2 regions of the Streptomyces sp. NPDC057654 genome follow, and region 2 is predicted to be linked to the other one. Evidence: riboswitches for the same ligand, from Rfam matches in the RefSeq annotation. Region 2 holds a riboswitch; the other holds the start of a gene.
The links. A riboswitch is a leader RNA that binds a small molecule or an ion and turns the genes downstream of it on or off. The one in region 2 is predicted to bind cyclic di-AMP.
Positions count from the first base shown of each region.

Region 1: linked by a shared signal. The riboswitch ahead of ACFU99_RS07155 (transglycosylase family protein) and the one ahead of ACFU99_RS30685 (NlpC/P60 family protein) in region 2 are both predicted to bind cyclic di-AMP.

Region 1 covers NZ_JBHVHQ010000052.1:1,674-15,693, reverse strand. Annotated here, with positions in the region: gene ACFU99_RS07175 (exopolyphosphatase) at 1-404, opposite strand, end outside; gene ACFU99_RS07170 (DUF501 domain-containing protein) at 410-964, opposite strand; gene ACFU99_RS07165 (septum formation initiator family protein) at 1,169-1,624, opposite strand; gene eno (phosphopyruvate hydratase) at 1,774-3,054, opposite strand; gene ACFU99_RS07155 (transglycosylase family protein) at 3,371-4,090, opposite strand; cyclic di-AMP (ydaO/yuaA leader) riboswitch at 4,093-4,271, opposite strand; gene ACFU99_RS07150 (transglycosylase family protein) at 4,533-5,612, opposite strand; gene ACFU99_RS07145 (cytochrome P450) at 5,792-7,045, opposite strand; gene ACFU99_RS07140 (DUF6479 family protein) at 7,141-7,563, opposite strand; gene ACFU99_RS07135 (nucleoside triphosphate pyrophosphohydrolase) at 7,982-9,007, opposite strand; gene ACFU99_RS07130 (SurA N-terminal domain-containing protein) at 9,081-9,698, opposite strand; gene ACFU99_RS07125 (N-6 DNA methylase) at 10,271-12,358, opposite strand; gene ACFU99_RS07120 (DUF2079 domain-containing protein) at 13,080-14,020, shown strand, end outside.
Region 2 covers NZ_JBHVHQ010000564.1:230-5,510, forward strand. Annotated here, with positions in the region: gene ACFU99_RS30680 (hypothetical protein) at 98-451, shown strand; gene ACFU99_RS30685 (NlpC/P60 family protein) at 516-1,727, opposite strand; cyclic di-AMP (ydaO/yuaA leader) riboswitch at 1,735-1,923, opposite strand; gene pcrA (DNA helicase PcrA) at 2,178-4,715, shown strand; partial or broken gene ACFU99_RS30695 (M23 family metallopeptidase) at 4,808-5,281, opposite strand, start outside.

The DNA of each region.
Region 1 (14,020 bases), on a different contig from region 2:
ACCAGGTACTCGCCGCCGTCCCCGGCCAGCTCCTTCGTCGCCCCGGTGAAGGAGAACTCGGCCTCCTGGTCCCCGGAGATCACCTCGGGCTCGACGCCCAGGATGTCCAGGACGCCCCGGACGAACTCGTCGCGGTTCTCGGCGTCCCGCGAGGCGGAGGTGGCCACGAAGCGGACCCGCTCCGCGCCGTGCTCCTTGATCACCGCGGCGTACTCGCGGCACGCCGCGAACGTCCGCTCCAGCGCCTCGGGCGCGAGCCTGCCCGTACGGTCCACGCCCTGGCCGAGCCGGACGATCGTCATCCGGCGGTCGAGGTCCACCAGCTCGCCGGTGGCCGCGTCGACGTCCGCGACCAGCAGCCGGATGGAGTTCGTACCGCAGTCGACGGCGGCGACGCGCTTCATCTGGCTCATACGGTGCCTCCTTCGGCGGACGGGCCGTCCGCCGCCTGGCACGGCGCGACGCACGGGCCCTTGCGCCACCACTCCGGCAGCATCGCGATGGCCTCGTCTCCGAGCGGGTTGACGCCCGGCCCCGCCGCCAGCGAGTGCCCGACGAGGACGTGCAGGCACTTCACGCGGTCCGGCATGCCGCCCGCGCTCGGGAACCCCTCCAGCACCTCGATGGCGTCGCGGCGGGCGATGTAGTCCTCGTGCGCGGCCCGGTACGCGGCGGCCAGCTCCGGATCGGCCGCCAGCCGGGCCGTCATCGTCTTCATCACGCCGTCCGCCTCCAGCGTCCCGATCGCGGAGGCCGCGCGCGGGCAGGTGAGGTAGTAGAGCGTCGGGAACGGCGTGCCGTCCTCCAGGCGCGGCGCGGTCTCGACCACATCGGGGTTGCCGCAGGGGCAGCGGTGCGCGATGGAGCGCAGGCCGCGCGGGGGGCGGCCCAGCTGCTCCTTGAACGCGGCGATGTCCGCGTCCGTCGGCGTCGTGGGCTCGGTCTGGGGAGGAGGGGTGTCCATGGGCTCGCTCGTACTCGGTCTTCTCGTGTCGTCGTCTCGGTCGGTGTGGCCCGGACGGTGTGACCCGAACGGTGTGGCCCGGATCGTACGCGCCGGGGCCGTACGTGCTCGGAGCCGCCAGCCATACGGGCTCGGTGTCGCGGTCGTACGGGCGGATGTCGCGCGGGTCGGGTACGTACGGCTCGGCGGCGCGTCCGTACGGGCTCAGCGCCGCCCGTCGGCCTTGTCCACCCCGTCCCAGAGGTTGTCGGACCAGGAGCGGCCCGCGCCGCCCTGGTCCTTGGGCCGCTTGGCGTCGCCGCCGCCGTCCACCACGCTGTAGCCGGTCTCCCCCGGCCGTTCGTAGTGCAGGTGCTCGCGCGCCTGCTGCTCGATGTAGGCCGGGTCCTTCAGCCGCGCCTTCTCCTCGCGCAGCCGCTTGACCTCGTCGCGCGCCTTCTGCGACTGCCGCAGCTGGTCGCCGATGTCCGAGCGCTGGGTGATGAACTGACGCATCGGGTAGGCCAGGGCGACGACCAGCGAGCAGACGACGAGCGCGAGCAGCGCCGCCCGGCCGGTGAGGCGGTTGCGGCGCACGGGCCGGGTCCGGTACACGCGGGCGGCGGCCTGCTCGCCGAGCGCCTTCAGCCTGGTCGCCGTGGAGAACCGATCCGCCGGCACAGCCGCCTCCCCTGTCTCGTCGCCCTCGTCGCCCGTGCGACCCGCGTACGTACACGTCCCCGGCAACGGTACGGGACCGGTGCCGGGGACGCTTCGCTTACGCGCTCGGCCGCGTACGGCCGTGTTCCGCGAGCTCGCGGGCGGTGGTGTCAGCCCTTGAAGCGCGGGAACGCGGAGCGGCCGGCGTAGACCGCCGCGTCGTCGAGGATCTCCTCGATGCGCAGCAGCTGGTTGTACTTGGCGACGCGCTCGGAGCGGGCCGGGGCGCCGGTCTTGATCTGGCCGCAGTTGGTGGCGACGGCCAGGTCGGCGATGGTGACGTCCTCGGTCTCGCCGGAGCGGTGGGACATCATGCACTTGAAGCCGTTGCGCTGGGCCAGCTCGACGGCGTCCAGCGTCTCGGTCAGCGAGCCGATCTGGTTGACCTTGACCAGCAGGGCGTTGGCGGCGCCCTCCTCGATGCCGCGGCCGAGGCGCTCCGGGTTGGTGACGAACAGGTCGTCGCCGACGATCTGGACCTTCTCGCCCAGCTTGTCGGTGAGGACCTTCCAGCCCGCCCAGTCGTCCTCGTACAGCGGGTCCTCGATGGAGACCAGCGGGTAGGAGGCGACGAGCTCCTCGTAGTACTCCGTCATCTGCGCGGCGGAGCGCTCCTGGCCCTCGAAGGCGTAGACGCCGTCCTTGTAGAACTCGGAGGCGGCGACGTCGAGCGCGAGCGCGATGTCCTGGCCGGGCGCGTAACCGGCCTGCTTGATGGCCTCGATGATGAGGTCGAGCGCCTCGCGGTTCGAGCCCAGGTTCGGGGCGAAACCGCCCTCGTCGCCGAGGCCGGTGGACAGGCCGCGCTCCTTCAGCACGCTCTTGAGCGTGTGGTAGACCTCGGTGCCCCAGCGCAGCGCCTCGGAGAAGGACTCCGCGCCGATCGGCGCGATCATGAACTCCTGGATGTCCACGTTGGAGTCGGCGTGCGAGCCGCCGTTGAGGATGTTCATCATCGGCACCGGCAGCAGGTGCGCGTTCGGGCCGCCGAGGTAGCGGAAGAGCGGCAGGTCGGACGCCTCGGAGGCGGCGTGCGCGACGGCGAGGGAGACGCCGAGGATGGCGTTGGCGCCGAGCGAGGACTTGTCCGCGGTGGCGTCCAGGTCGAACATCGCCTGGTCGATCAGGCGCTGCTCGGTGGCGTCGTAGCCGACGAGCTCCGGGCCGATCTGCTCGATGACGGCGAGAACGGCCTTCTCGACGCCCTTGCCCTGGTAGCGGTTGCGGTCGCCGTCGCGCAGCTCCAGCGCCTCGAAGGCACCGGTGGAGGCGCCGGACGGCACGGCGGCACGGCCCGTGGAGCCGTCGTCGAGGCCGACCTCGACCTCGACCGTGGGGTTGCCTCGCGAGTCGAGGATCTCGCGAGCTACGACGACGTCGATGGACGGCACGAGTGTCTCCTTCATGGGGTGACTGGTTTCTGCACCCCGAGCCTAACGGGCCGGGGGGCGTCCGCCCGCGCGCAGCCCGGAGCGTGGACCGAAAAATGAGCCAAAGGGCCAGATCAGAGGACGAATGGCGGCGTTGTTCGCCGAAGGGGGAACGGGGGCGGGAACCGGTCAGGCCGCAAAGGCCGACGACAGACCCCGGACATGCGAGTGCCCCGCTTCGGCGCGATCGGGGGGGGGATGGCGCGCCGGAGCGGGGCGGTCTCTCATGAGCGGAGAGACAGGGGGACGGTGATGAAGCCGCCCCCCGGGAAGCGGATCAGCTCAGGTGGAGCTGCTGACCCGGGTAGATCAGGTTGGCGTCGGAGACGATGCCCTTGTTCAGGTCGTACACCTTCTGCCAGCCGCCCTTGACGCCGTGCTCCTTGGCGATCTTGCCGAGGGTGTCGCCGGACTTGACCTTGTACTCGCCGTCGCCCTTCTGGATGGACTTCGGCGCGACGGGCTGCGGCGCGGCCTTGGGCGCGGCCTGCTTGGGGGCCTGCTGCTTCGGCGCGTAGTGCTTCGGGGCCTGCTGCTTCGGCGCGGCCTGACGCTGGCTGCGGTCGGCGTGCTGCGAGCCGCTGCTGTGCGAGCCGCCGCCGGTGTTGACGCTGGCGGAGGGGCCGCCGGAGGTCAGGTTGCCGGCGCCGGCGCAGGACCAGGCGCCCGGACCCTGCATGGCGAGAAGCTTCTCGGCGGTGGCGATCTGCTGGCCCTTGGTGGCCAGGTCGGCGCGCGGGGCGTACTTGGTGCCGCCGGCCGCGGCCCAGCTGGAGTTACTGAACTGCAGGCCGCCGTAGTAGCTGTTGCCGGTGTTGATCGACCAGTTGCCACCGGACTCGCACTGCGCGACCTTGTCCCAGGTGGAGACGGAGGCGGCGGAGGCGGAGGTGGCGCCCATCAGCGGGACGGCAACCGCGGCACCGGCGACACCGGCGAGCGTGGCGACACGGACGGCCTTGGACGGACGGCGGTGCTTGCCCTTGGAGATAAGCATGTTGGTTTCCTCACCGACGCCTACGAGGTGAGCTGTCGGGTTCGGGCTGTGAGCTGCCCGGCCTCGTGTGCCGGAGCACACGGGGCTTCACCCCTAGCCGTCCCGGTCCCCGTCACTGTCGACGGGCCGTTCCGGCGGCCTACCTTGGTTCCCCCGCTCCTGCCTACGGCGCTTTCGCGACTATTCCAGCGACCGCCGGCAGGATTCGGCGTGGCGATCGTGGTGCTCACGGTGGCGAGCGGTGACGACGTTAAACACACTGCCCAGGAGGGTTCAAACCCCCCCTCCTGGCGGCAGTTGCCCCTCCGTACCCACAGAAACAGCGCATTTCCGCAGGTGAGAGACGGTAGGGAAAGATCGGACAGGTGAGGAAACCGAGACTGTCAACGAGACCCATGTCTCACTTTCCTCCGGAACGGACATACCGCCCGTACCGTCGTTCTCACGTTCCGAGATCAAGCTTTTGACCAGGGAAAATCAGATCAGGGTCGCTTCCCACGGTGCTGTGGTTGCGTTCGTAGAGGGTGTTCCAGCCGCCGGAGACGGAGTGCTCCTCCGCGATCACGGACAGACTGTCTCCCGACCGCACCGTGTAGTCGCGGGGGGCCTGTTGGGGCGTACGGGACGAGTCCCCGCTCCGCGCCTCCCCGCCGCGCGAGGCGTGCCGGCCGCCGCTCCGCCCGCCGTCGTCCCGCGCGGAACCTGCGGGGCTTTCGGTGCTGTCGCTCCCCTTACTCCCCTTCTCCCCTTCATCGGAACCGCCCCGGTGCCGGCCCTCGCCGGGCGCGGGCGTGCCCGTGGCCCCCGTCGTGGGGGCGGTGGGGTCGGTGTCGGCGGAGGACCCAGAGGGCGTGGAGGGGGTGCTGGAGGGCGTCTGGGAGGGCTTGCCGCCGGGCTCGGGGCTCTCGGCCGAGCCGGACCCCTTCTTACCGGCGTCCGCCTTACCGGTGTCCTTACCGCTCGGCGTCGCGCTCGACCCGCCCTTCCCGGGCCCGGCCTTCCCTGGCTGGTCCTTGTCCGAGTCCGCACGGCCGTCGCCCGAGGAGCCCTTCGAGGACTCGGAGCCGTGTGAGGAACCTTGCGACGAACTGTGCGACGGCTCGGACGACTGCGAGGAGGGCTTGGAGGACGGCTGGGAAGACGCCTTGGAGGAGTCCGAGGAGCCCGAGGAGGGCGCCTCCGAGCTGCCCGGGTCCACGCCGGGGGACGCGCTGCCGCGCGTGAGGCCGGAACTGACCGCGCAGCCCGACCAGGGCTTGGTGCCCTGACCGTCCAGGATCTTCTGGGCCACGGCTATCTGCTGGGCCCGGCTGGCCAGGTCGGGTCTCGGCGCGTACGCCTTCCCCCCGTACAGATCCCATGTCGACTGCGACAGCTGGAGCCCGCCGTAGAAGCCGTCCCCCTCGTCCGCGCTCCATGTCCCGCCGCTCTCACACTGGGCCACGCGGTCCCAGGTCGCGGTGTCCGCGGCGTTCGCACCAGTGGCCGCGAGCAGCGGCATGGCGATTCCGGCGCCCGTCACCCCCGCTGCTACGACAATGGCCGGGACCTGACGGGGGCGGCGGTGTCGACCGTTCCCGGTGCGCATGCGGTTGCCTCTCGTGTGGCAGCTGAGTTGTCGGTTGAAGATAGCGACGAGCTCAGTCAGTCACAAGCCGATGTAGCCGAGGTCACGCGGAGGTCACGTCGCTTGACGCTTCGTCACTTCTGGCGGGGCGTGAACTCCACGGGCAGTGTGCGCAGTCCGCGCATGATGAGCCCGCCGCGCCACCGCAACTCCTCCGGTTCCGCCGCGAGACGCAGGTCGGGCAGGCGGCGCAGCAGCGTCGCGAGGGCGGTCCGGCCCTCCAGCCGGGCGAGCGGCGCGCCGATGCAGTAGTGGATGCCGTGCCCGTATCCGAGGTGCTGATTGTCACTTCGCGAGAGGTCGAGCGCGTCCGGGTCGGCGAACCGCTCCGGGTCGCGATCCGCCGCCGCCAGCACGACGAGGACGGGGTCCCCTTCCGCGATGGCGACTCCGCCGATTTCCAGTGCTTGAGTCGCGTAGCGCCATGTCGCCATCTCCACGGGCCCGTCGAAGCGCAGCAGTTCCTCCACCCCCGCCTCCAACAATCCGTACTCGTCGTCGGCGAGGGAGCTTTGAAGGGCGGCCCGCTGCTCGGGGTGGCGCAGCAGAGCATGGGCGCCGTTGCCGATCAAGTTGATGGTCGTTTCGAAACCAGCGAACAAGAGCACGAAACACATGGCCACGACCTCCTCTTCGGTGAGGTGCTCGCCGTGGTCGGAGGCTCGGATGAGATCGGAGATCAGGTCGTCGCCGTCGCCCCGTCGCTTGCGGTGAATCAGCTCGGCCAGGTACCCGCGAATCTTCTTCACGGCCCTCGCGACGCCGCCGCGCGGCCCGCCGCCGTGCCGGATCATCATGCCCGCCCAATCCCGCAGGCCGTCCTGGTCCTCGCGGGGCACGCCCAGCAGATCGCAGATCGCATAAATGGGGAGGGGAAAGGCGAACTCATGGATGAGGTCGGCGCTGCCCCGCGCCGCGAAGGCGTCGATCAGGTCGTCCGTCAGCTCCTGCACGCGCGGGGCGAACTCCGCGATCCGGCGCGGAGTGAACGCCTTCGAGACCAGCCGACGCAGCCGCGTGTGGTCCGGCGGGTCGATGTTCAGCAGATGCGTCATCAGACCCGCGCTGCGCTCGCCCGGAATGCCCGTCTTGCTCTTTCCCTGCGCGTCGTCCGCGTGGTGCACGGGGTTCTTCGACAACCGCCCGTCCGCGAGCGCCTGCCGGGCATCCGCGTACCGCGTGACGAGCCACGCCTCGATCCCGCTGGGCAGCTCGGTACGGCGTACGGGCGCGTGCTCGCGCAGCCACGCGTACGCGGGGTAGGGGTCGGCGGCGAATTCCCAGCTGAAGAGGGCAGGGACGGGGCTGTCGGCGTTCTTGTCGTGCACCCCTCGACGCTATAGGAGCCCGCCCCCACCGCCCGAGGCGCATTCCGGGCAACGCTCCGGGCAGCGATCCCAGTGCCTACGTGTGCCTACTGCGCCTACGTGTGCCCCCCGCCGCCGCTGCCGAAGCCGCCGCTCCCCCCTTCGTTCCACTTGCGCGGCTTCTGCTCCGGGTCGCTGTGGCTGTCCGGGTCCGTCAGCTCGTGCGGCAGGTAACGGTGCCCGTCCTGCGCCAGCTCGTCAGTGGCCCGCCCCTCCTTCACATAGCCGAGCGCGTCCCGCTCCCCGTCATGACCGGGCCCGTGATCGGCGGGCACGGGCCCGCTCTGCTCCTCCGGCGTCTGCCAGGAACCGGCCCGCTCCTGCGGCTCCTGCGGCGGCGCAGGCTCCCGCTCCCGCCGCTTGCGCCCGTAGGCCACGGCCCCGATCAACAGGGCCACCACGACGATCCCGACGGCCAGCGGAGCAATCCCACCACGCAGCCCGTTATCGGCGGCGAGATCAAGAATCTCTGAGTGCATGGCACTGGGGTACCCCCCGATCGCCCAGACATCTCGCCCCATAGGCCGAACGGGTGTACGGACGCCGCCCCGATGTGTTCACCCCACGGACCAGGCCACCCAGCCCGGCCCGGCCGACTCGACGGGCGGCGGGGAGGAGGGGAGGAGGCGGGGGCGGGGCGAGGGCGACGGCGGGGCGGGCTGAGCCGGGTGGTGCCGAGCTGCCCCGGGGCCCGACGACTTCGGCCACAGGCTCGCCCCCCTCGGCCACAGGCTCGACACTCTTGGCCACGGACTCGACGCTCTTGGCCGCAGGCTCGTCGACCTTGACCGCGGATCGGCGACGTTGGCCGCGGATCGACGTCGTTGACCGCGGATCGGCGTCATTGACCGCGGATCAGCGTCGTTTACCACGGGCTCGTCGACCTCGGCCGCGGGCTCAGTCGGCGGTAGGGCCGGACTCCGCGGCGCGGATCGCGTCACGGTAGGTACGGGCGGCAGCGCGCAGTGCCGTCTCCGGTTCCATCCCCTCCGCCTCGGCCCGCACGGCGAGCGCCAGCAGCTCGTACCCGATGCCCGGCCCGACCGGCGCCTCCACACCGAGCCCGGCCCCGCGCGCCCTGGAGGCGAGCTTGGCGACCAGGGCGAGGGCGGGCTGTCCGAGCGGCACGCCTTCGGTGACCGAGTCGCGCTGCTTCTCGATCGCCTTGGTCCGCATCCAGTGCTCTCGTACGTCTTCGGCGCTCTCCGCGCTCTCCTCCCCGAAGACGTGCGGGTGCCGGTGGATGAGTTTGTCGACGATGGTGCCCGCGACATCGTCGATGGCGAACGGCTCGTCCGGGTCGTCCTGGGCGATGCGCGCGTGGAAGACGACCTGGAGCAGCACATCGCCCAGCTCCTCGCGCACTGCCTCCCTGTCTCCTTCCTCGATGGCTTCGAGCAGTTCGTAGGTCTCCTCGACCGCGTACTTCGCGAGGTCCTCGTGCGTACGGACCCCGCTCCACGGACAGGCCCGGCGGATCCGGTCCATGACCTGCACCAGGTCGAGCAGGCGCGCCCCCGGCAGGTCGTACGAGCCGGGGAGCAGCTCCAGCGCGGGCATCCGCTCCCGTCCGGAGCCCGCGAGCCGGGCGAGCCCGGCGGTGAGCGCCGACTCACCCTCCGCCGAGGTGACGACCACGGCGGTGCGCCCGCCGTCCAGGCAGTAGCCGACCAGCTCACGGGCGTCCGGCACCGCCCGCTCGGCTTCGACGCCGGCTTCCCCCAGATACGGCAGCTGAGGGTGGCCGGGGTCGGCGCACAGCACCCGGTCGGCTGCGCGCAGCACCTGCCAGGCGGGCCACGACAGCAGACCGGGGGCGACCCGGTGGCTCGTGGTCAGCAGGACGATACGGCCGGGGTCGGCCGCACCGTCCGCGGGCCCGGTGCCGTCCCGCGGGGCGGCAGTGCGGTGCGGGGGCGCGATGTCGTGGCGGATGTCGTGGCGGCCGGAGCCGTCCGGCGCGGAAGCGTTCACGCCGTCGAGCGTAAGCGACCGCTCACATTCGCTGCTCGGGCGTCGCCGTGGCCGCCCGCAGCCACGGCTCGCTGGCGGCCTGAGCGGTGCCGCGCCTGGCGTCCCAGCTGCCGTAGCGCGGATTGACGTCGACGCCGATGGACTTGGACGTCGCCATCAGTACCTGGTTGGTGCGGGCGGCCCCGAGCCGCTGGTCCAGCTTGGCTCGCGTGTAGTCCATCTTGATGGCCTGGTCGATCTGGCCCGGCGCGACGCCCAGCGACAGGAACCTGGCCCGCACCGCCTCCGCACCGCCGTTCGCCTTCTCCAGCGCGGCGCGCTGCCGCTGCACCTCGCGGCGGGTCACGTCGACCCCGTTGTCCTCGGCGGCCTTGTCCACGATCCGGTACTGGATGAGGCGGACGAGGGTGTCCTGGCCGAGCCTGGGGCTGGCCGCGACGAGCTGCTCGGCCTGCGGCGACCCCCGCTGCGCGTCCCGTACGTCCTTCACCTGGGCCTGGAGCTGGGACACGCTGATCCGGTCCTTGCCGACGACGGCTGCCGCGCCGGGATGCGGGGCGGAGCCGCACGCGGTGAGCATGGGGGCCGCGACCAGCAGTGCGGCGGCGGAGACGGAGAGCGCAGTCCTGCGGCGGTGCATGGAGCCTCCCGGCGAAGATCGTTTATAGCAAGGGCCGTGATGAGAAGGGCCGTGATGACAAAGGCCGTACGAAGCCCCTCCTGGAGGGGGTGGCGGTCGGATGGCGGGTGGTCGCATCGAGCTGGCGTTGATCGATGTTAGGGAGTCCGCGTGGTCCAGGCCACTGATTCGACCAACGATTCGGGGCCGGTTGGGATACGAACGGAGATGCGGCCCGCTGGTGACGGTGTGACAGGGGGAACAGCCTTCCGGCTATGGACCGTTCCGCACAGATTGCTCCCCTTCCTGGCTTCTGCGCCGACGCCTCCCTCTCTCCCCTGCTCAGCCCCCGCCCAACCCTTGCCCGGCCTCCGGCCCTTGCCCAAGCCCGCCCCTTGCGCAGCCTCCGGCCCTTGCCCAGTCCCCGCCCAACCCCGGTCCCCGCCCGGCCTCGGTCCCGCCCGGCCTCGGTCCTTGCCCGGTCCCCGCCCAGCCCCGGTCCCGCCCGGCCTCGGTCCTTGCCCGGCCGCCGGCTCTCGCTCCCAGCCGCCGACGGCCCCAGTCCCCAGCAGCCCCAGCCGGAGGGGGTTCGATCACTCCGGGCGCGCGGTACCGTCCGTCAGCCCGTCGTACAGGCCCTGTACGAGCTGCTCGCCGAGCCGTGCGGCGAGCCTCAGCGACTCCTCGAAGGAAGCGAGGGAGCGGAAGCGGCGGCCGTAGCGCCGCTGGTCGGACAGGGGTACGCGCGGCAGTTGGAGCCGGCGGACGTCGAGCCGGGTGGGCGTGGAGGCATAACTGCTGGCCTGGCGCTGGTTGGCGGTGCCGCGCAGAAACCCGGCGAGGAACCACGGATCGAGAGTGGCCGGGTCGGGGCGCAGGAGGTTCAGCCCGCGGCCGAGCGCCGCTCCGGCGCTCGCGGCGTCGATGACACGGGCCACGGTGACATCGCCGAGGACGGGCACCACCACGTCGCCCTCCTCTACGAGGATGGGCTCCTCGGCCGCACCCTCGGGGAGCGTGCCCGACGGCTCGGACCCCCCTATGACGTCATGGTCCGTCAGGACAGGAGGCGCGCCTGTCGGATCGGGGCTCGCGCCGCTCCCGCCGGCGCGCAGTGCCAGGGCCCCGGCGCGGGCCAGCTCGCCGACGGTGGTGGTGGACCAGCGGCCGGGGATGGCTGCCTCTACGGACGTGAGAGGTCTCGCGGGGTCGGGGGTGAGCCCGGAGGTGCGCCGCAGCGCGGTGGTGAGCCGCGCGTGCACCTCAGCCAGCTCGGCGGCTCCACCGCCCGCCGAGGGCGGGGGCAGATGTCGGGCGGGGGCGAGGTCGACGTCGTCGTCAAGGACGTCGATGACCGGCAGCGAGCGGCAGACTCCGGGCTTCTTCTCGATGGCGCCGTTCCGGTCGAAGTCCTGCCAGGCGTCGAGCACCGCCGTGCGCACGGCCTGCCAGGGCAGCTGGTCGCGATTGGTGGCGGCCAGGTCGGCGGTGTCGATGAGCAAGAGGTGCGGTGCGGGCAGGGGTTGAGCGGTGGGGCGGCGCAGCACCCACAGGTGCAAGGGGATGCCGTAGGGCGGCGCGGCTCCCGCGGGCAGTGCGATGACGGCGCGCAGCGCACCGTGGCGGAGCAGGTCGGCGCGGATGCGGCGGCCGGAGCGGCGGGAGGCGGCGGCGGGAGGCATCAGCAGGACGGCGGTGCCCCCGGTGCGCAGCCGGGCGAGTGCGTGCTGGACCCAGGCCAGCTCGGATTCGGTCCGGGCCGGGTAGCCGTATTCCCAGCGGGGGTCGTACGCCAGCTCGTCATGGCCCCAGTTGCGTTCGTTGAACGGTGGGTGGCAGAGCACGACGTCCGCCTCCAGCTCGGGGAACACGTCCGCCCGCAGGCTGTCGCCCGCTCGCACCCGCACCTGGGCCGTGCTGTGCAGGGCGAGCCGCAGCGCGCTGAGCGCGGCGAGGTCGGGGTCGGCCTCCTGGGCGAAGACGGCCCGGGTGTGCAGCGGTCCGCTGGTGTCGGCGGCGCGCAGCAGGCTGCCCGTACCGGACGCGGGGTCGAAGACGGTGCGTACACCGTCCCGGTCGAGTCCGGATTCGGCGATGGCGGCCATCAGTTCGGCGGGGGCGGACGGGGTGAGGGTGTACTGCCGGGGGTTGGCGTCGAGCTGCCGGCCGAGCAGGAACTCGTACGCCGTCCGGGGGCCGAGGCCGGTGGCGAGCTCGGCGGACCCGCGCAGAAGAAGAGCGGACGCGGCGACCTCGACCGGGCTGGGCAGGGCGACCGGGTGCAGGTTGCCGAGCCGGGCGGTCAGCGCGGCGCCGAGGGCCGACGGCAGCGCCTCGGCCAGATCGGGGTCGGCGAGCTCGGCGAGCTCCGCCCAGTCCGCGGGCCGGTCCCGCACGAGCACGAGCACGCTGCCCGCGTGACGAAGGGCTGTCACGGCGCCGGCCGGGTGCCCGGCGATCTGCTGCCAGACCCGCTCGCTCAGCGGGATCTCACCGACTTTCCCCTGGTCGCGCAGCCATCGCTCGATGGCGCTGAGCGCGAAGGTCGGGCTGGTGTCCGAGCCGCCGACGGGCTTGGGGAAGTCGTCGTGACGACGGCGCCAGTTACTGACGGCGGCCCGGCCCACCCCGGCGAGCCGGGCGATCCCGGCAGCCGTCACCTCTGCTGCGTTGTCCTGCATGCGCTCCCGTCCCCTCGCACTCATGAGTTGCCCGAACTATTCCGTCTGTTCCGCCTGTTCCGCGGTTGTCTGAGCTGTTCCGATCTGTTGTGACGCCGAGCATACCCATCGAATCCGCAAAACCGCCTTCACGGCCGTGAACTCACTCGAACCAGTGAACATGGTTGACTCGATTCACAGACCCTGCTGTCATTGTCATATCCGCTCACGCGGCGGGCGGATCCAGCCCGGCTCCAGCACACGAGACGAGAGGAGAAGAAAGAGGAGGGGAGAGGAGGGGAGCACAGAGCCGAACCGCGCCCGCGAGCACAGGCGCGAGAAGAGAGAGGGGAGGGAAGAGAAAGGGGAGGGGAAGACGCGATCCTCATTCGCGAAGGTCCGGCCGCAACCGACGACGGCCTGACCGTCATCACTCTCACCAGAGGAACCCCCACCAAAGAAGACCGGCGCGACGCAGCGACCGACCGTCCATCTATCCGTCCGACCGTCCGCTTGCCCGGCCGTCCACGAAGAGCACCCGAGCCGCCCATCCCCTTCGCGTATCTTTTCGACAGCCCGGATCGACATCCTGGGGCGACGTCCTGGACCGGCATCCTGGGTAAACGCCCCGAATCGACGCCACGGACAAGGCCCACAAGACCCGAGATCCCGATCCCCGATCCCCCGATCCCCCGATCCCCCGATCCCCCGATCCCCCGATCCCCCGAGACAAGGACCGCCCATGGACACGGCCGCAGCAGTCGCAACACCCGGCCGCAGCACGGCCGAGGCCGCGCCCGCCGCCGGTGCGCGCGCCGCGGCCCTGCGCAACCCGCGCCTGGACCCGTACTGGCTCGCAGCCGCGCTCTTCATCGCCTTCGCCGCGCTGTCCATCTGCCGCTACCGGCGCTTGCTGACGATGTCGTGGGACCTGGGGATCTTCGAGCAGGCCATACGCGCCTACGCCCACTTCCAGGCGCCGGTCGCCGATCTGAAGGGGCCCGGCGCCAATATCCTCGGCGACCACTTCAGCCCGGTCACCGCTCTCCTCGCGCCCTTCTACCGGGTCTTTCCCACCCCCGTGACGCTGCTCGTCGCGCAGGCGGTGCTGTTCGCGGTCTCCGTCATACCCGTGGCGCGCGTCGCCGCCCATCTGCTGGGGCGAAAGCGCGGGCTCGCCATCGGTCTGGCCTTCGGACTCTCCTGGGGTGTCCAGCGCGCCGTCGAATTCGACTTCCACGAGATCGCCTTCGCGATGCCGCTGATCGCCTTCTCCCTGGAAGCGGTCCTGCGGCAGCGCTGGTGGACAGCGGTCTGCTGGGCGCTGCCTCTCGTCCTGGTCAAGGAGGACCTCGGGCTGACCGTCGCGGCCATCGGGGCCGTCATGCTGGTGCGGCTCCGCGGCAAGGAGCAGCCGCGCATGGTCGCGCTGGCCGCCGGGCTCGTCGCCTTCGGGCTCGTCGCGGCCATCATCACCTTTGGCGTCGTCATTCCGGGGTTCAACAACGGCGGCTCGTACGACTACTGGAACAAGCTCAACGGCGACGGCGGGCCGGCGCCCACCATTCCCTTCGACACCGCGATCCGCACCCTGCTGTGGATCCTGCTGCCCACCACCGGGCTGCTCGCGCTGCGCTCCCCGCTGCTGATCGTGGCGCTGCCCACGCTGGCCTGGCGGTTCCT
Region 2 (5,281 bases):
CTCGTACGGGAAGATTTCGGCCGCCCTTGATCGAAGCGGCGAATGAGGCTGACCTGACTGCCGGCGGGTGATAAGGCCCCGGATACTGTCGGGCCTCATGGACGTACTGATTCACGCCGTCGTCGGCCTGCACATCATCGGCATCGCGGCCCTGCTCGGCGGCTTTCTCACCCAGATGAAGGCCATGGGCAAGGGCGAGGCGCGCATGGTCCCGGCGATGCTGCACGGCGCGCTGACCATGCTGGTGACGGGCGTCGCGCTGGTCGGTCTCGACCAGTCGCAGGACTACTCGCTCAACACCGTCAAGATCGGAATCAAGCTGGCGTTCCTGGTCGTGATCCTCGGCCTGGTCTATGTGAAGCGGGACGACGAGAAGGTGGAGCCGCCCGTCTTCGGCATCGTGGGGGCCCTGACCGTCGCCAACATCTTCATCGCCCTGCTGTGGACGTGATCGGCTCCGGCCGGGCCCCCGAAGGGGGCGTGAGACAGGCCCCCAGCGCTCGGGAGGGTGTGATCTACGCCGGTCGCACGCTCCCGTAGATCGGCATGTAGAAGATCGATTCCACCCGCACGCTCGCCCCCGGCTTCGGCGCGTGGATCATCTTCCCGTCGCCGATGTACATGCCGACGTGGCTGATGTCGTCGTAGAAGAAGACCAGGTCACCCGGTTGGAGATCATCCGTGGCGACCCGCGTCCCGGTCTTGACCTGATCCCAGGTGGTCCGCGGCAGATCGACCCCGGCCGCCTTCCACGCCGCCTGGGTCAGCCCCGAGCAGTCGTACGAATTGGGCCCGGTGGCGCCCCACACGTACGGCTTGCCCATCTGTGCGCGAGCAAAGGCGATGGCCTTGTCGGCCTTGGCGGAGTGCGTCCCGGAGTGAGACCCGGAGGGGGCCCCGGAGTCGGAGCCGTCTCCCTTGTGGCCGCTTTCCGAGCCCGATCCAGAGCCCGATCCCGAGCCCTGCTCCTTCTTCTTCGCGGCCTCTTCCTGTTTGCGCTTCTCGGCCTGGCGTTTCGCCAGTTCCTCGGCCTTCTTCTTGGCCGCCGCCTCCTTCTTCCGCTCGATCTCGGCCAGCCGCGCCTTCTCCTGGGCCGTCAGCTTCGACAGCAGTTCCCGCGCCTCGCCGAGCTTGCCCTGGACTGTCTCCTTCTTCGCCCTCAGCTGCTTCTGCGAATCGGTGAGCGCGGCCAGGTTCCGTACCGCCTCGCCCCGGTCCTTGGCCGCTGTCTTCTGCTGCGTACGGAACTCCCGTACGGCCTGCTCCTGCCGGCCGGTCATCCGGTCGATCAGATGCGTCTGGTCGAACCAGCTCTGCGGGTCGGAGGCGAACAGCAGGTTCGCGGTCTGGCTCATGCCGCCGTCGCGGTACTGCGCCGCGGCGTACGCCCCGAGCGCGCGCCGCGCGTCATTGAGCTTCCCGGTGCGCTTGGCCACGTCGTCGAGCAGCCGGTCGACCTTGCCGCTCTGCGCGTCCGTACGCTCCTTGGCCGCGTTGTACTCCTGCGTGGCCGTGCCCGCCTGCCGGTACAGGGCGTCCACATGGCGCTGGACTTCCTCGACGGAGGGCTTGGGGGCTGTGGGGCGGCCCGGAGCGGCGTGCGCGGTCTGGGAGAGCAGGGTGGCGGAGGCCAGGGCCGCGGTCGTGAGGCCGACGGCGGTGCGGCGGCGGGTGGGCGTGTCGAGCGGCCCGTACCCGGTCCTGCGGGGCTTGCGGTGTGACGCCAAGGGAGGCGACTCCTTCCGTGGACCGCCTACCGGGTTAGCTGTCGGGTTCGGGCGGGTTTGGAAGGTTTGTGCCCTACGGTCCGTACGGGCGCACGGGCGCGCCACGCGTGCGTACGGGCCGATTCACCCCGGTGGTGCGTGTGGGTCCCCGGCTCCGGGCGCCTCGCGGCGCGGCCGGACTCGGCGTTGGCGGCCCGTGCAGACGGGACGTCGGCGGGGGGACGGGCTGCCTGAGCGAGCACCGTAGCCAACGTGTGGTGCCGCTGTGAAGGCTGGTGTGCGATATGCCGGAACCGTTCCGTGACTTTGTCTTCCGCGTCCTGAGCTGCCCGTCTTCGCCTGGTTCGGGGCTCTTGGCGGCGGCTTTCCGTCCCTGTCTCCGGCCCCTCCGCCCCCTGTTTTCCACAGGCGGAGCCGCGTGTCGGTGGGGCGGCCTAGACTCGGTGGGCGATGAGCAGCCTCTTTGACGACAGCTTCCTGGCGGACCTCGAACCTTCGGGCGAGGAGCCCCCGCCGCCGCCCGAGGACGCCGCACCGGAGCCGGTGCCGGACGACCTCTTCGGGGGCGCCTTCGACGCGCCCGTACAGCGGTCCGGCCCGGCCTCGGGACAGGGCGGTTCCGGAGCGCGCGACGCGTACTACCGGGACGGCGCGCCCCGGCCCGTCATCGACCCCGCCGCGCTGCTGGAGGGGCTCAATGAGGAACAGCGCGCCGCGGTGGTGCACAGCGGCGGGCCGCTGCTGATCGTCGCCGGAGCCGGATCCGGCAAGACGCGCGTGCTCACGCACCGGATCGCGCATCTGCTGGGCGCGCGCGGCGTGCACCCCGGCCAGATCCTCGCGATCACCTTCACCAACAAGGCCGCGGGCGAGATGAAGGAGCGCGTCGGCGACCTCGTCGGCCCCCGGGCGAACGCGATGTGGGTGCTCACCTTCCACAGCGCCTGTGTGCGCATCCTGCGCCGCGAGTCGAAGAAGCTCGGCTTCACCTCATCCTTCTCGATCTACGACGCCGCCGACTCCAAGCGGCTGATGGCGCTGGTCTGCCGGGACCTGGACCTCGATCCGAAGCGCTTCCCGCCCAAGTCCTTCAGCGCCAAGATCTCGAACCTGAAGAACGAGCTGATCGATGAGGAGGAGTTCGCCGGGCAAGCCGCCGACGGATTCGAGAAGACTCTCGCCGAGGCGTACGCGATGTACCAGGCGAGGCTGCGCGAGGCGAACGCGCTGGACTTCGACGACATCATCATGACCACGGTCCACCTGCTCCAGGCGTTCCCGGACGTCGCGGACCACTACCGGCGCCGCTTCCGGCACGTGCTGGTGGACGAGTACCAGGACACCAACCACGCCCAGTACACCCTGGTGCGCGAGCTGGTGGGCGCCGGCACGGACGAGGTCCCGGCCGCCGAGGTGTGCGTCGTGGGCGACGCCGACCAGTCGATCTACGCGTTCCGGGGCGCGACCATCCGCAACATCCTCCAGTTCGAGGAGGACTACCCGGACGCGACGACGATCCTGCTGGAGCAGAACTACCGCTCCACCCAGACCATCCTCAGCGCCGCCAACGCCGTCATCGAGCGCAACGAGAACCGCCGCCCCAAGAACCTGTGGACCGAGGCCGGGGCCGGCGCCACCATCACCGGCTATGTCGCCGACACCGAGCACGACGAGGCCCAGTTCGTCGCCGACGAGATCGACCGGCTCACGGACGCGGGCGACGCCAAGGCCGGCGACGTCGCGATCTTCTACCGCACCAACGCCCAGTCCCGTGTCTTCGAGGAGATCCTCATCCGGGTCGGGCTGCCCTACAAGGTCGTCGGCGGCGTCCGCTTCTACGAGCGCAAGGAGGTCCGCGACGTCCTCGCCTACCTGCGCGTCCTCGCCAACCCCGAGGACACCGTCCCGCTGCGCCGCATCCTCAACGTGCCCAAGCGCGGCATCGGCGACCGCGCCGAGGCGATGATCGACGCGCTGTCGCTGCGCGAGAAGATCACCTTTCCGCAGGCCCTGCGCCGCGTCGACGAGGCGTACGGCATGGCGGCCCGCTCCGCCAACGCCGTCAAGCGCTTCAACGTCCTCATGGAGGAGCTGCGCACGGTCGTCGAGTCGGGCGCCGGGCCCGCGACCGTACTGGAAGCGGTGCTGGAGCGCACGGGCTATCTCGCCGAGCTCCAGGCGTCCACCGATCCGCAGGACGAGACCCGCATCGAGAACCTCCAGGAACTGGCCGCTGTGGCCCTGGAGTTCGAGCAGGAGCGCGACGAGGAGAACCCGGGCACGCTGGCGGACTTCCTGGAGAAGGTGGCCCTGGTCGCCGACTCCGACCAGATCCCGGACGAGGACGGCGACGGCGGCGGCGTCGTCACGCTGATGACGCTGCACACGGCGAAGGGTCTGGAGTTCCCCGTCGTCTTCCTGACCGGCCTGGAGGACGGCGTCTTCCCGCACATGCGGGCGCTCGGCCAGACCAAGGAGCTGGAGGAGGAGCGGCGGCTCGCCTACGTGGGCATCACGCGGGCGCGCGAGCGGCTGTATCTGACCCGGTCGACGATGCGCAGCGCGTGGGGCCAGCCGTCCTACAACCCGGCCTCCCGCTTCCTGGAGGAGATCCCCGAGGAGTACGTGAAGTGGAAGCGGACCGGTCCCGCGACGCCTTCGGCGTCGATGGGGTCGGTCGGCTCGGGCCGGTCGGGCTCCGGAAGCTCGGGCGGATCGGGCGGATCGGGCGGTTCCGGCGGCGGGATCATGTCCTCGCTCTCCTCGTCGCGCTCCAAGGCGGGCCCGAGCGGCTTCGCGACGCGCCGGGCGGGCGACCGCCCGGTGGTCCAGCTGGCGGTCGGCGACCGGGTCACGCACGACTCGTTCGGGCTCGGCACGGTCGTGACGGTCAAGGGCAGCGGGGACAACGCGGAGGCGACGATCGACTTCGGCGAGGCGAAGCCGAAGCGGCTGCTGCTGCGGTACGCGCCGGTCGAGAAGCTGTAGCGGGCGTACGGGCGTACGGGCGTACGGGCGTCAGCGGCGGTACGGGGGCGGGGCCGGGCTTCGGCGACGGGCTCGGCCCACGGGCTCCGTGCTTACGTCGGGTCGAGGCCGTGGGAGCGGAGCCAGGGCAGCGGGTCGATGGCCGCGCCGCTGCCGGGGCGCACCTCGAAGTGCATGTGCGGGCCGGTGGAGTTGCCCGAGCTGCCGGAGTAGGCGATGACGTCGCCGGCCTTGACCGTGCCGGACCGGATCTTGTTGCTGCTCAGGTGGCAGTACCAGGTCTCGGTGCCGTCGGGGGAGGTCACCATGGCCATGTTGCCGTAGGCGGAGTTGTACTGCGTGCGCACGGTGCCGTCGGTCGCGGCCATCACAGGGGTGCCGTAGCCGACCGGGAAGTCGATGCCGGTGTGCACGGACATCCAGTTGACGCCCGCCTGCCCGAAGTAGGCGCTGAGCCCTTTCTGTTTCACCGGCAGCAGGATCTTGGGGCGCTCGGCCTCCTTGCGGCGCGCTTCATCGGCTTTTCGTTTCTTCTCTTCGGCCTGGCGGGCTTTGAGGTCGATCCG